One region of the Streptomyces sp. NBC_00273 genome, then DNA from elsewhere that is predicted to be linked to it. Evidence: riboswitches for the same ligand, from Rfam matches in the RefSeq annotation. Region 1 holds a riboswitch; the other holds the start of a gene.
What was found. Region 1 has a riboswitch for ZMP and ZTP ahead of OG386_RS10445 (bifunctional 5,10-methylenetetrahydrofolate dehydrogenase/5,10-methenyltetrahydrofolate cyclohydrolase). Riboswitches for the same ligand answer to the same signal wherever they lie in the genome.

Region 1 (5,975 bases):
GCTGGCCCGCGCCCAGGGCATCGACATCGCCGCGGTCAGTGCCACCGCCGGGGAGATCTACGTCAACCCGCTGCGCAGCTTCGAGGACGAGGAATGGCGGTTCATCCTGGCCCACGAGATGCTGCACGCCGCCCTGCGCCACGGCGAGCGCCGCGGCGCCCGGGACCCGTACCTGCACAACGTGGCCGCCGACTACGTGGTCAACGGGTGGCTCGTCGAGATGGGCGTCGGCGAGATGCCCGCCGGGCTGCTGTACGACCCGGAGCTGAGGGACCTCTCCGTCGAGGAGGTCTACGACCGGATCACCGCAGACCTGCGCCGGATGCGCCGCCTCGCCACCCTGCGCGGCAAGGGCCGCGGGGACATCCTGGGCGAGCCGCTGCCCCACCCGGGCAGCGCGCCGTACACCGACCTGGACGAGTTCTACCGGCGCGGCTTGGTCCAGGGCTTCGACCTGCACGCGTACGGGGAGCGCGGCCTGCTGCCCGCCGGGCTGATCCAGGAGATCCGGGCCCTGGCCCACCCGCCCGTGCCGTGGGACGCCCGGCTCGCCCGCTGGTTCGACGAGTACGTGCCGCGCCCCGAGCCGGTACGGAGCTTCGCGCGTCCGGCGCGCCGCCAGGCTTCCACCCCGGACATCCCGCGCGCGGGCCGCTACTTCCCGCCCGAGGAGGTCGCCCGCTGCACCTTCGGCGTGGTGCTCGACACCTCGGGGTCGATGAACGCCGCCCTGCTCGGCAAGGCACTGGGCGCGATCGCCTCGTACGCCGAGGCCCGCGACGTACCGGCGGCACGGGTCGTCTTCTGCGACGCGGCGCCGTACGACGCGGGCTATCTGCCCCCGACCGAGATCGCGGGCCGGGTACGGGTCCGCGGGCGCGGCGGCACCGAGCTGCAGCCGGGCATCGACCTGCTGCAGCGGGCGGAGGACTTCCCGCCCGGGGCCCCGGTGCTCGTGATCACGGACGGCTGGTGCGACATCCTGCGCATCCGGCGGGAACACGCCTACCTGATCCCCCAGGGCGCCTCCCTGCCGTTCACCCCCAAGGGCCCCGTCTTCCGTCTGACCTGACCTGCCCTGCCCTGACCGGACGCAGAACGCCCCCGACCCGCGGATCCGCGGGTCGGGGGCGTTCTGGAGGAGATCGACTCAGTCGAGGTAGTCGCGCAGCACCTGCGAACGCGACGGGTGGCGCAGCTTCGACATGGTCTTGGACTCGATCTGGCGGATGCGCTCACGGGTGACCCCGTACACGCGGCCGATCTCGTCCAGGGTCTTCGGCTGGCCGTCGTTGAGGCCGTAACGCATGGAGACCACGCCCGCCTCGCGCTCCGAGAGCGTGCCCAGGATGGACTGGAGCTGCTCCTGGAGGAAGGTGAAGGAGACCGCGTCCGCCGGGACGACCGCCTCGGAGTCCTCGATGAGGTCACCGAACTCGCTGTCGCCCTCCTCACCCAGGGGGGTGTGCAGGGAGATCGGCTCGCGGCCGTACTTCTGGACCTCGATGACCTTCTCGGGGGTCATGTCGAGTTCCTTGCCCAGCTCCTCCGGGGTGGGCTCGCGGCCCAGGTCCTGGAGCATCTGGCGCTGCACGCGGGCGAGCTTGTTGATGATCTCGACCATGTGCACGGGGATGCGGATCGTGCGCGACTGGTCGGCCATGGCACGCGTGATCGCCTGCCGGATCCACCAGGTCGCGTACGTGGAGAACTTGAAGCCCTTGGTGTAGTCGAACTTCTCCACGGCGCGGATCAGGCCGACGTTGCCTTCCTGGATCAGGTCCAGGAAGAGCATGCCGCGGCCCGTGTAGCGCTTGGCGAGGGAGACCACGAGGCGGAGGTTGGCCTCCAGCAGGTGGTTCTTCGCACGGCGGCCGTCCTCGACCAGGATCTCCAGCTCGCGCTTGAAGGCGGGCTTGTGGTCCTCTTCCTCTTCGAGCTTGTACTCGGAGAAGAGACCCGCCTCGATGCGCTTGGCGAGCTCCACCTCCTGCTCGGCGTTGAGGAGCGGCACCTTGCCGATGAGCTTGAGGTAGTCCTTGACGGGGTCGGCGGTGGCGCCGGCCACCATGACCGTCTGCGCCGGGGCGTCGTCCTCGTCGTCGTCGGACAGGACGAAGCCCTGGGTGCCGCCGGCCTTGGGCGCCTCGTCCTCGGCCTCGTCGACCAGGTCCTCGGCAGCCCAGTCCTCGCCCTCGACGACGGGGGTCTCGCCCTCGTCGGCGTCCTTGGCGCTGGTCTTCTTCGCCGCGGTCTTCTTCACGGCGGTCTTCTTCACGGCGGTCTTCTTGACCGTGCGCTTCTTCGGCTCGGCGGCGGCCTCGGCCGACGCCTCGTCTCCGATGGCAGCGGCCGACGAAGCGGATATCGCCGTGGCGGTGGTGGCAGCCGTGGCCGCGGTGGTGACCGCGGTCTTGCGGGCGCCGATGGGGCGCGGCGCGGCGGTGGCCTTCTTGGCCACGGTGCGGGCCGGGGCGGCGGCAGCCTTGCGGGGCTTCTTGGCGGCAGCCTTGGTGGCGGGGGCCGCGCTGACGTGAAGGGCGACACCCTCCTCGTCCAGGACCTGGTTCAGGCTGCGCAGGACCCGCTTCCACTGGTCCACCGGGATGCGGCCGGCCTCGAAGGCCTGGCGCACGTCGTCACCGTTGATGTGACCCTGCTCGCGGCCGCGCTCGACGAGCGCGACAAGGGCCTCGGATTCGGCGATCTCCGGAGGGAACGTACGGGACGGGCTGAGCGACACAAGGAGCCTCTCGTTGCGAACAGATAAGGGTGGACGGGACATCATCGCGCGAACTCGGGAAACAGACCGGAGGGGGGTCTGTATTCCGGGCCGCGCGAGGACACCTGTCGGTTCATCGCATGCCCGAGTCGATTCGTTACGCGCTGAATTGAGTGACCTGCGCCACGCTGTGGCCACGCAACCGATCCGGCGTAGATCCGTCCGCCCTTCAGATCAGCCCGTTTTGCGGGCTTCGATGAGGAAGCGGGCGGTGTGAGCGACGAACGGACCTTCGCGTTCGATCCGTTCGTGGAGCTCGCGCAACCGGTCCCGGTACTGCCCGACCGTGAAGCCGGGCACCATCCAGATCACCTTCCGTAGAAAGTAGATCACGGCTCCGATGTCGTGGAACTCCGTGCGCAGTCGCTCGGAGCGCAGATCGAGGACTTCGAGCCCGGCCGCGGTGGCGTCGGCAACCGCGTCGTCGGGGTGCCGGGCGCGCCGGACCTCCTCCGGCTGCGGGCCGAGGAAGTACTCGACGAGCTCGAAGACGCTCGCCGGACCGACCTGCTGCGAGAGGTAGCTGCCGCCCGGCGTCAGCACCCGCGCGATCTCCTTCCACCAGATGGTCACCGGGTGCCGGCTGGTCACCAGCTCGAAGGCCGCGTCGCCGAAGGGCAGCGGCGGCTCGTCGGCGTCGGCCACCACCACCGCGCCCAGCGGGTGCAGCAGCCGCGTCGCCTTCTCGATATTGGGCGGCCAGGACTCGGTGGCCGCCGTCAGCGGCGGCAGCGGAGCGCAACCGGCCAGGACCTCGCCGCCGCCGGTCTGGATGTCCAGCGCGGACCGCACCCGGGCCAGGCGGTCGGCCATCAGCCGTTGGTACCCCCAGGAGGGACGTTGCTCGGTGGCCCGGCCGTCGAGCCAGGAGAAGTCCCAGCCGTCCACGGAGACGGACTCGGCTTCGGCGACAAGATGGTCGAAAGTACGCGTCATGCATTGATCGTCCCAGGTCGGACGCCCGACAACCACCGAATATGTCGACTACAGTGGTCGGCGGGCCGTGACTGGCGTTCGGGTGGATCACCACCGGGGAGCGGCCCGGCGTACCTGTGGACCTCCGGTACGTCGGCTGCCGCGCGCCTGGGCGAACCGCGATCCGCAGCGACGTTCAGGAGACCCCGTGACGACTGCCCAGACTGCCACTGCCACTGCCACTGCCACTGCCCCTGCTGCCGGCTCCGCCCAGCTGATGGACGGCACGGCCCTCGCCCGCCGCATCTCGGAGCAGACCGCCGCCTACGCGGCGAAGATCACCGAGCGCACCGGCACCGCGCCCTGCCTCGCGACCGTGCTGGTCGGCGAGGACCCGGCCTCCGTGACCTACGTCCGCATGAAGCAGAACCGCTGCGCCAAGGCCGGGATCACCTCCCGCCACGTCGAGCTGCCGGCCGAGACCACCACCGAGGAGCTGGTGGCCACCCTCACCGCGCTGTCCGAGGACCCGGAGATCAGCGGCATCCTGCTCCAGCACCCCGTCCCGCACCACATCGACGAGCGCGCCGCCTTCGAGGCCATCGCCCCGGGCAAGGACGTCGACGGGGTCACCATGCACTCCTTCGCCGCCATGGGCTTCGGACTGCTGGGCTTCGTCTCCTGCACCCCCGGCGGCATCATGCGGCTGCTCGCCGCCTACGACGTCGACCTGACCGGCAAGCACGCCGTCGTCGTCGGCCGCAGCGCGATCCTGGGCAAGCCGGCCGGGATGCTGCTGCTCGAGCAGAACGCCACCGTCACCTACTGCCACTCGCGCACCCAGGACCTGCCCTCGATCGTGCGCCAGGCGGACGTGCTGGTCGCCGCCGTCGGCAAGGCCGAGTTCATCCGGGGCGAGGACATCAAGCCGGGCGCGGTGGTCCTGGACGCCGGGTACAACGAGGGCAACGTCGGCGACGTGCACTTCGAGTCGGCCGCCGCCCGGGCCTCGCTGATCACGCCGGTGCCGGGTGGTGTCGGCCCGATGACCATCGCCGTACTGCTGGAGCAGACCGTGCAGGCGGCCGCCGCGCAGGCCGGACTGGACCTCGCCGAGCTCTGATCCCACCACGCGGCTCCCGCGTACGACGTACGCACGCGCTCACGCACGCACGCCCCGGCCCCGGTCCGGGGCGTCGTGCTTTCCCCGGGAGCCGGTGGGCCGGTCCGGACGCACGGGGCCCGTGCGCCTCAGGCGCCGACCGGGTCGGGATCCGGGTCCGCCCACGGGCTGGTGCCGGTGTCCGGGCCGGTGCCGGTGTCCGTGCCGGGTGCCCGGTCGAGCCCGGCGACGGCCCGCTCGGCGGCGGTGAGCGGCGGCGCCTTCAGCGCGCCCCGGTCCGAGGCGCGCAGGACGTGCCAGACCACCGACGGGTGGATCCAGTGGGTGGGTGCGGTGCTCATGGTGAGGACCTTGAGCAGGGCGGCGGTGAGCGCCTCGTCGGTGGTCGCTCCCGTCATCAGCCGGTTGACGTACCCGTTGAGCAGGCCGGTGCCGGCGCGCGGCTTCATTCCGGTGGCCCCGGGATACAGGATGTCCTGCGACGTGGCGAGCTCCCAGGCGGTGCTGACCTGCGGGGCGATGGCGCGCTGCGCCTCGCGGCCGATGCCGGGGTGCCCCAGTCCCTTCGCCCGCAGCAGGGTGCGTACGGCCAGGATGCCCTGGGCCGCGACGGACATGCCCTGTCCGTACAGCGGATTGAAGGTGGCGACGGAGTCGCCGACGGCGAAGAACCCGTCGGGCAGCTCGGCCTTCTCGAAGTAGATCCGGCGGTTGGCGGTGCCCTGGGTGACGGCGACGTCCGTCAGGGGCTTGCGCCCCTCCAGGAGCTCACCGACGATCGGGTCGCGGACGGCCTTGGCGAACGGGATGAAGGCGTCGGGGTCGCCGGTCGGCTGGCCGCCCCGGGTCCCGGAGAGGGTGGCCTGCCACTGGCCGTTCTCGATGGGCACGATCGTGGCCGTCCGGCCCGGTACGGGCACCCTGGGATCGGACTGGACGTTGACGATGGGGAAGCCCATCTCGTGGGCTCCGGCCGGGGCTTCGAAGATCCTCGTCGCGTAGACGAGGCCCGAGTCGACCTCGGCCAGCCGGATGCCGGTGACGCCGAGCGCCTGGAGCCAGGTCCGGGCGCGCGAGCCGCGGCCGCTCGCGTCGATCACGAGGTCGGCGGTCACCAGCCGGCCCGCTTCCTCAGGGGTGTCGACCAGCACGCCG
Region 2 (5,975 bases), 1.9 Mb from region 1:
GCATCAGCAGCCCCGCGCACACCACCGCCACCGCGCCCCACTCGGTCCGGGACAGCCGCACCTTCAGCAGCCGCGCCGCGACCACCGCCGTCACCGCCAGGCTGGCCGCCAGCGCCGCCCCCACCGCGTAGATGGGGATGTGCCGCAGGGCGATGATCTGGAGCACGAAACCGGCTCCGTCGAGGCCCAGACCCGCCAGGTACCGCCACTGCCGCACGGCCCGCAGGAACAGCGCCGTGTCCACTCCGGACCCGCTGCCGGGCTCCGCCGCCCGCGCCGCGACCGCCTGCAGCACCGAGGCCGTACCGAAGCAGACCGCCGCACCGAGCGCACAAATCATCCCAATCAGCACGAACTGACTCTAGGTCACGGATCTCACAGCGGCCGGATTCCTTCGGCCGGTGACCCCGCTCTACTCTGTCGGCAGCACGCGAGGCCCCAGGGGGAGCAGCAGACATGGACAGCAGCAGCACCAATCAGCGCCGGATGCGCTCCGGCGCCGTCGCCCTCGGCGGCATGGGCCTGCTCGCGGCCACCCTCGTGGCCTGCGGCAGCAGCGACGAACCGGACAAGCGCTGCGCCTCCCGCTCCACGCTGCAGCACCTGAACAATAAGGAGTGCAAGAGCGGCGGCACCGGCTCGTACTACTACGGCGGCTACGTGGCCGCAGGCAAGGTCGCCGGCGGCAGCTTCGAGAAGTCCGCCGTCACCCGCAACGGCATCGGCGGGAACACCTCCGGCTCCAGCGGCGGCTGATCGCACCATGGAGCGGCACACCATCGAGCCCCGTCCCGACTGGCAGAAGACCGTCGAGGAGCAGGGTCTGATCTATCCCCTGACCCGCTACCCCGACGACTCCCTGCGCCCCTACTGGGACGAGAGCGCGTACTACTCCTTTTCGCTCCCCGAGGTCGAGGCCCTGGAGAACGTCGTCGAGGAGCTGCACGCCATGTGCCTGGCCGCGGCCGCGCACATCGTCGAGCACGACCGCTTCGCCGACCTCGGCATCACCGACCCGAAGCTCGCCGCGCTGATCGCCGAGTCCTGGCGGCGCCGCGCCGAACAGCCCTCCCTGTACGGCCGTTTCGACCTGCGCTACGACGGCACCGGCAGCCCGGCCAAGATGCTGGAGTACAACGCCGACACCCCCACGTCCCTGGTGGAGGCGGCCAGCCCGCAGTGGTTCTGGATGGAGGAGCGCTTCCCCGGCGCCGACCAGTGGAACTCCCTCCACGAGCGCCTCGTCGACGCCTGGCGGCGCCAGGCCGAGCTGCTCCCGCCCGGCCCGCTGCACTTCGCGCACTCCGAGGCCGACGAGCTCGGCGAGGACCTGATGACGGTCGCCTACCTCCAGGAGACCGCCGAGCAGGCCGGCCTGGAGACCCAGGCCCTGTCCGTCGAGCAGATCGGCTGGGACAGCCTGTCCGGCCGGTTCGTGGACGAGAAGCTCCGCTTCATCCGCTCCTGCTTCAAGCTCTACCCGTGGGAGTGGCTGGCCACGGACGAGTTCGGCCCGCACGTCCTCGGCACGTACGACCACGGCGGCGGCACCGGCTCCACCTGCTGGATCGAGCCGCTGTGGAAGATGCTGCTGTCCAACAAGGCGCTGCTCGCGATCCTGTGGGAGCTCTTCCCGGAGCACCCCAACCTGCTGCCCGCCTACCTCGACGGCCCGCGCGAGCTCGCCGAGCCCGGGTCCGACGGTTACGTGGCCAAGCCCCTCCTCGGCCGTGAGGGCGCGGGGGTCACCCTGCACGGGCCGGGCGGGGGCGGCGAGCCGTTCGTACCGCAGGAGGGGGAGCAGTACTGCTTCCAGGGCCTGGCCCCGCTGCCCGACTTCGACGGCAACCGGGTGGTGCTCGGCGCATGGGTCGTCGAGGACGAGGCGGCGGGGCTCGGCATCCGCGAATCGGCGGGGCCGGTCACGGACGAGTACGCCCGCTTCCTGCCCCACGTCATCCTCTGACCGATACGGACGGGACTACGCGCCGAGCACCGACCGGAGCTGGTCCAGGCCCCAGTCCAGGTCCTCCTTGCTGATCACCAGCGGCGGGGCGATCCGGATCGTCGACCCGTGGGTGTCCTTCACCAGCACCCCGAGCTCCATCAGCTTCTCGGAGATCTCCCGGCCGGTGCCCCGCGACGGGTCGATGTCGACGCCCGCCCACAGCCCGCGGCCGCGTACGGCCGTCACCGCGCCCCCGCCGACCAGCAGGTTCAGCTGCCGGTGCAGGTGCTCGCCCAGCTCGGTGGCGCGGCCCTGGAACTCGCCGGTCCGGAGCATCGCGATCACCTCCAGCGCGACCGCGCACGCGAGCGGGTTCCCGCCGAAGGTGGACCCGTGCTGCCCGGGCCGGAACACCCCGAGCACGTCCCGGTCGGCGACCACGGCCGACACCGGCACCACGCCGCCGCCGAGCGCCTTGCCGAGGATGTAGACGTCCGGGACGACGCCCTCGTGCTCGCACGCGAAGGTCCGGCCGGTGCGCCCCAGCCCCGACTGGATCTCGTCCGCCATGAACAGGACGTTCCGCTCGCGGGTCAGCTCCCGTACGCCGCTCAGGTACCCGGCGGGCGGCACCAGCACCCCCGCCTCGCCCTGGATCGGCTCCAGCAGTACGGCCACCGTGTTCTCGGTGACGGCGTGGGCCAGCGCGGTGAGGTCCCCGTACGGAACGATCTCGAAGCCCGGCGTGTACGGGCCGAAGTGGTCGCGGGCGTCGTGGTCCGTGGAGAAGGAGACGACGGTCGTGGTGCGCCCGTGGAAGTTGTCGGCGGCGACCACGATCTTGGCGTGCCCGTCCGGGACGCCCTTGACCTCGTAGCCCCACTTGCGGGCGGTCTTCACCGCCGTCTCCACGGCCTCCGCCCCCGTGTTCATGGGGAGCACCATCTCCTTGCCGCACAGTGCGGCGAGCTCGGTACAGAACGCGGCGAAGCGGTCGTGGTGGAAGGCGCGCGAGGTGAGCGTGACCCGATCCAGCTGGGCGTGGGCCGCGTCGATCAGACGGCGGTTGCCGTGCCCGAAGTTGAGGGCCGAGTACCCGGCGAGCATGTCGAGGTACCTGCGGCCCTCGACATCCGTCATCCAGGCGCCTTCCGCGGACGCGACGACCAGGGGCAGCGGATGGTAGTTGTGCGCACTGTGGGCGTCCGCGGCGCGGATGGCATCAGCAGTTGTCGACACGGGGTCTCCGATCGTCCGTCCGGCGCGGTGAGCGCCGGTGCAGCGGTGACGAGGGTGGCGTCACCTTCTTATCGTCGCTCGCATCGCGGACGCAGAAACCTCTCTTCCGGCGCGCCCGCTAAGGTGTGCGGTACGCACGGCGACTGGCGTACGGAGAACCAACTCCGGGGGAGTCGTGCGCGCTCGACCGCATACAGGGCCGCTCGCCTGGGCCTCGCGGGGTACCGATCACATCGACCCCGGAGGAGCCCGCCATGTCCGCGAGCCGCCATCCCGCCCTGTTCGCCGCCGACCCCGAGCTGGCCTCGTTCGTCGCGGCGGAGGAAGTGCTGCAGGCGCAGACCCTGCGCCTGATCCCCAGCGAGAACTACGTGTCCGCGGCCGTCCTCGAAGCCTCCGGCACCGTGCTGCAGAACAAGTACAGCGAGGGCTACCCCGGCCGCCGCTACTACGAGGGCCAGCAGAACATCGACCGCGTCGAGGCGCTGGCGATCGAGCGGGCCAAGGGCCTGTTCGGCGTGGACCACGCCAACGTGCAGCCGTACTCCGGCTCGCCCGCCAACCTGGCCGTGTACCTGGCCTTCGCGAAGCCGGGCGACACGGTGATGGGCATGGCCCTGCCGATGGGCGGGCACCTCACCCACGGCTGGGGCGTCTCGGCGACCGGTTCCTGGTTCCGGGGCGTGCAGTACGGCGTCCGCGCCGATACGGGGCTCATCGACTACGACGCGGTGCGCGAGCTGGCCCTCTCCGAGCGGCCCAAGGTGATCTTCTGCGGCGGTACCGCCCTGCCGAGGACCATCGACTTCGCCGCCTTCGCCGAGATCGCCCGCGAGGCGGGCTCGATCCTGGTCGCCGACGTGGCCCACATCGCGGGCCTGATCGCGGGCGGCGCGCACCCGTCCCCGGCGGACCACGTCGACGTCATCTCCACCACCACGCACAAGACCCTGCGCGGTCCGCGGGGCGCGATGCTGATGTGCCGGGAGGAGCACGCGAAGGCCATCGACAAGGCGGTCTTCCCGGGCCTGCAGGGCGGCCCGCACAACCAGACCACGGCCGGTATCGCGGTGGCGCTGCACGAGGCCGCGCAGCCGTCCTTCGTCTCGTACGCCCACGCGGTCGTCGCCAATGCCAAGGCGCTGGCCGCGGCGCTGCTGGAGAAGGGCTTCGACCTGGTCTCGGGCGGTACGGACAACCACCTGATCCTGATCGACCTGACGGGCAAGGACGTGCCGGGCAAGATCGCGGCGAAGGCCCTGGACCGGGCGGGCATCGTCGTGAACTACAACACGGTGCCGTTCGACCCGCGCAAGCCGTTCGATCCCTCGGGGGTGCGGATCGGTACGCCGTCGCTGACGTCGCGGGGGCTGTCCACGGAGCACATGCCGGTGGTGGCGGACTGGATCTCGCGCGCGGTGGACGCCGCCGCGAAGGGGGACGAGCAGGCGCTCGCCGTGATCCGCGCCGAGGTCACGGACCTCATGGCCGCCTTCCCGGCCCCGGGCCTGCCGCTGTCCTGACCCGCGGCGCCGCTACTGGGGCTCCGCCCCAGACCCCGCGCCTCAATCGCCGGCGGGGCTGAAATTTCCAGCCCCGCCGGCGATTGAGGCGCGGGTGTGGGCGGGCACGGGCCCGCCCCCGCACCTGAGAGAATGAAGCCATGGCTTCTGATCGTCCTCGCGCGCTCTCCGGCATCCAGCCCACCTCCGGTTCGTTCCACCTCGGGAACTACCTCGGAGCCATCCGCCAGTACGTCGCCCTGCAGGAGACGCACGACGCCTTCTACATGGTGGTCGACCTGCACGCGATTACCATGCCGCAGGATCCGAAGGACCTGCGCGCGAACACCCGCCTCTCCGCCGCCCAGCTGCTGGCCGCCGGCCTGGACCCCGAGCGCTGCACGCTCTTCGTCCAGAGCCACGTGCCCGAGCACGCGCAGCTCGGCTGGGTCATGAACTGCATCACCGGTTTCGGCGAGGCCAGCCGGATGACCCAGTTCAAGGACAAGTCCGCCAAGGGCGGGGTCAACAGCGCCAGCGTCGGCCTGTTCACGTACCCGATCCTCCAGGTCGCCGACATCCTGCTCTACCAGGCGAACGCCGTCCCCGTCGGCGAGGACCAGCGCCAGCACATCGAGCTGACCCGCGACCTGGCCGAGCGCTTCAACAGCCGGTTCGGTCAGACGTTCACCCTGCCCGCCGCGCACATCGTCAAGGAGGTCGCGAAGATCTACGACCTCCAGGACCCGGCGATCAAGATGTCGAAGTCCGCGTCGTCCCCCAAGGGCCTGATCAACCTCCTCGACGAGCCCAAGGTCACCGAGAAGAAGATCAAGAGCGCGGTCACCGACACCGAGGCCGAGATCCGCTTCGACTCCGAGAAGAAGCCCGGCGTCAGCAACCTGCTCACGATCTACTCCACCCTCACGGGCGAGACCATCGCCGAGCTGGAAGCCAAGTACGAGGGCAAGGGCTACGGCGCGCTGAAGACCGACCTGGCCGGTGTGATGGTCGATTTCGTCACACCGTTCAAGAAGCGGACCCAGGAATACCTGGACGACCCGGAGACGCTGGACTCCCTCCTGGCCAAGGGCGCGGAGAAGGCCCGCGCGGTCGCCGCCGAGACGCTCGCACAGGCCTACGACCGCCTCGGTCTGCTGCCCGCCAAGCACTGACGAACGCAACTACGGACCGAGAGCCCTGGCACGAATGGGGGTGCTGCCGCCACACTGGGGCGGCAGCAGTCCACAGCGACAAGCGGAGGAGAGATACGTGGGGACCGTAAC

Region 2: it holds a riboswitch for ZMP and ZTP, as region 1 does, so the genes downstream of both, glyA (serine hydroxymethyltransferase) here and OG386_RS10445 (bifunctional 5,10-methylenetetrahydrofolate dehydrogenase/5,10-methenyltetrahydrofolate cyclohydrolase) in region 1, are expected to answer to the same signal.

Annotation. Positions count from the first base shown of each region.
Region 1 covers NZ_CP108067.1:2,453,351-2,459,325, reverse strand. The annotation lists gene OG386_RS10460 (vWA domain-containing protein) at 1-1,072, shown strand, start outside; gene OG386_RS10455 (RNA polymerase sigma factor) at 1,151-2,743, opposite strand; gene OG386_RS10450 (class I SAM-dependent methyltransferase) at 2,957-3,718, opposite strand; ZMP/ZTP riboswitch at 3,776-3,878, shown strand; gene OG386_RS10445 (bifunctional 5,10-methylenetetrahydrofolate dehydrogenase/5,10-methenyltetrahydrofolate cyclohydrolase) at 3,975-4,820, shown strand; gene OG386_RS10440 (NAD(P)/FAD-dependent oxidoreductase) at 4,949-5,975, opposite strand, start outside.
Region 2 covers NZ_CP108067.1:4,337,846-4,343,820, reverse strand. The annotation lists gene OG386_RS18575 (hypothetical protein) at 1-340, opposite strand, end outside; gene OG386_RS18570 (hypothetical protein) at 457-756, shown strand; gene OG386_RS18565 (glutathionylspermidine synthase family protein) at 764-1,966, shown strand; gene rocD (ornithine--oxo-acid transaminase) at 1,982-3,187, opposite strand; ZMP/ZTP riboswitch at 3,317-3,407, shown strand; gene glyA (serine hydroxymethyltransferase) at 3,442-4,710, shown strand; gene trpS (tryptophan--tRNA ligase) at 4,851-5,864, shown strand; gene OG386_RS18545 (2'-5' RNA ligase family protein) at 5,962-5,975, shown strand, end outside.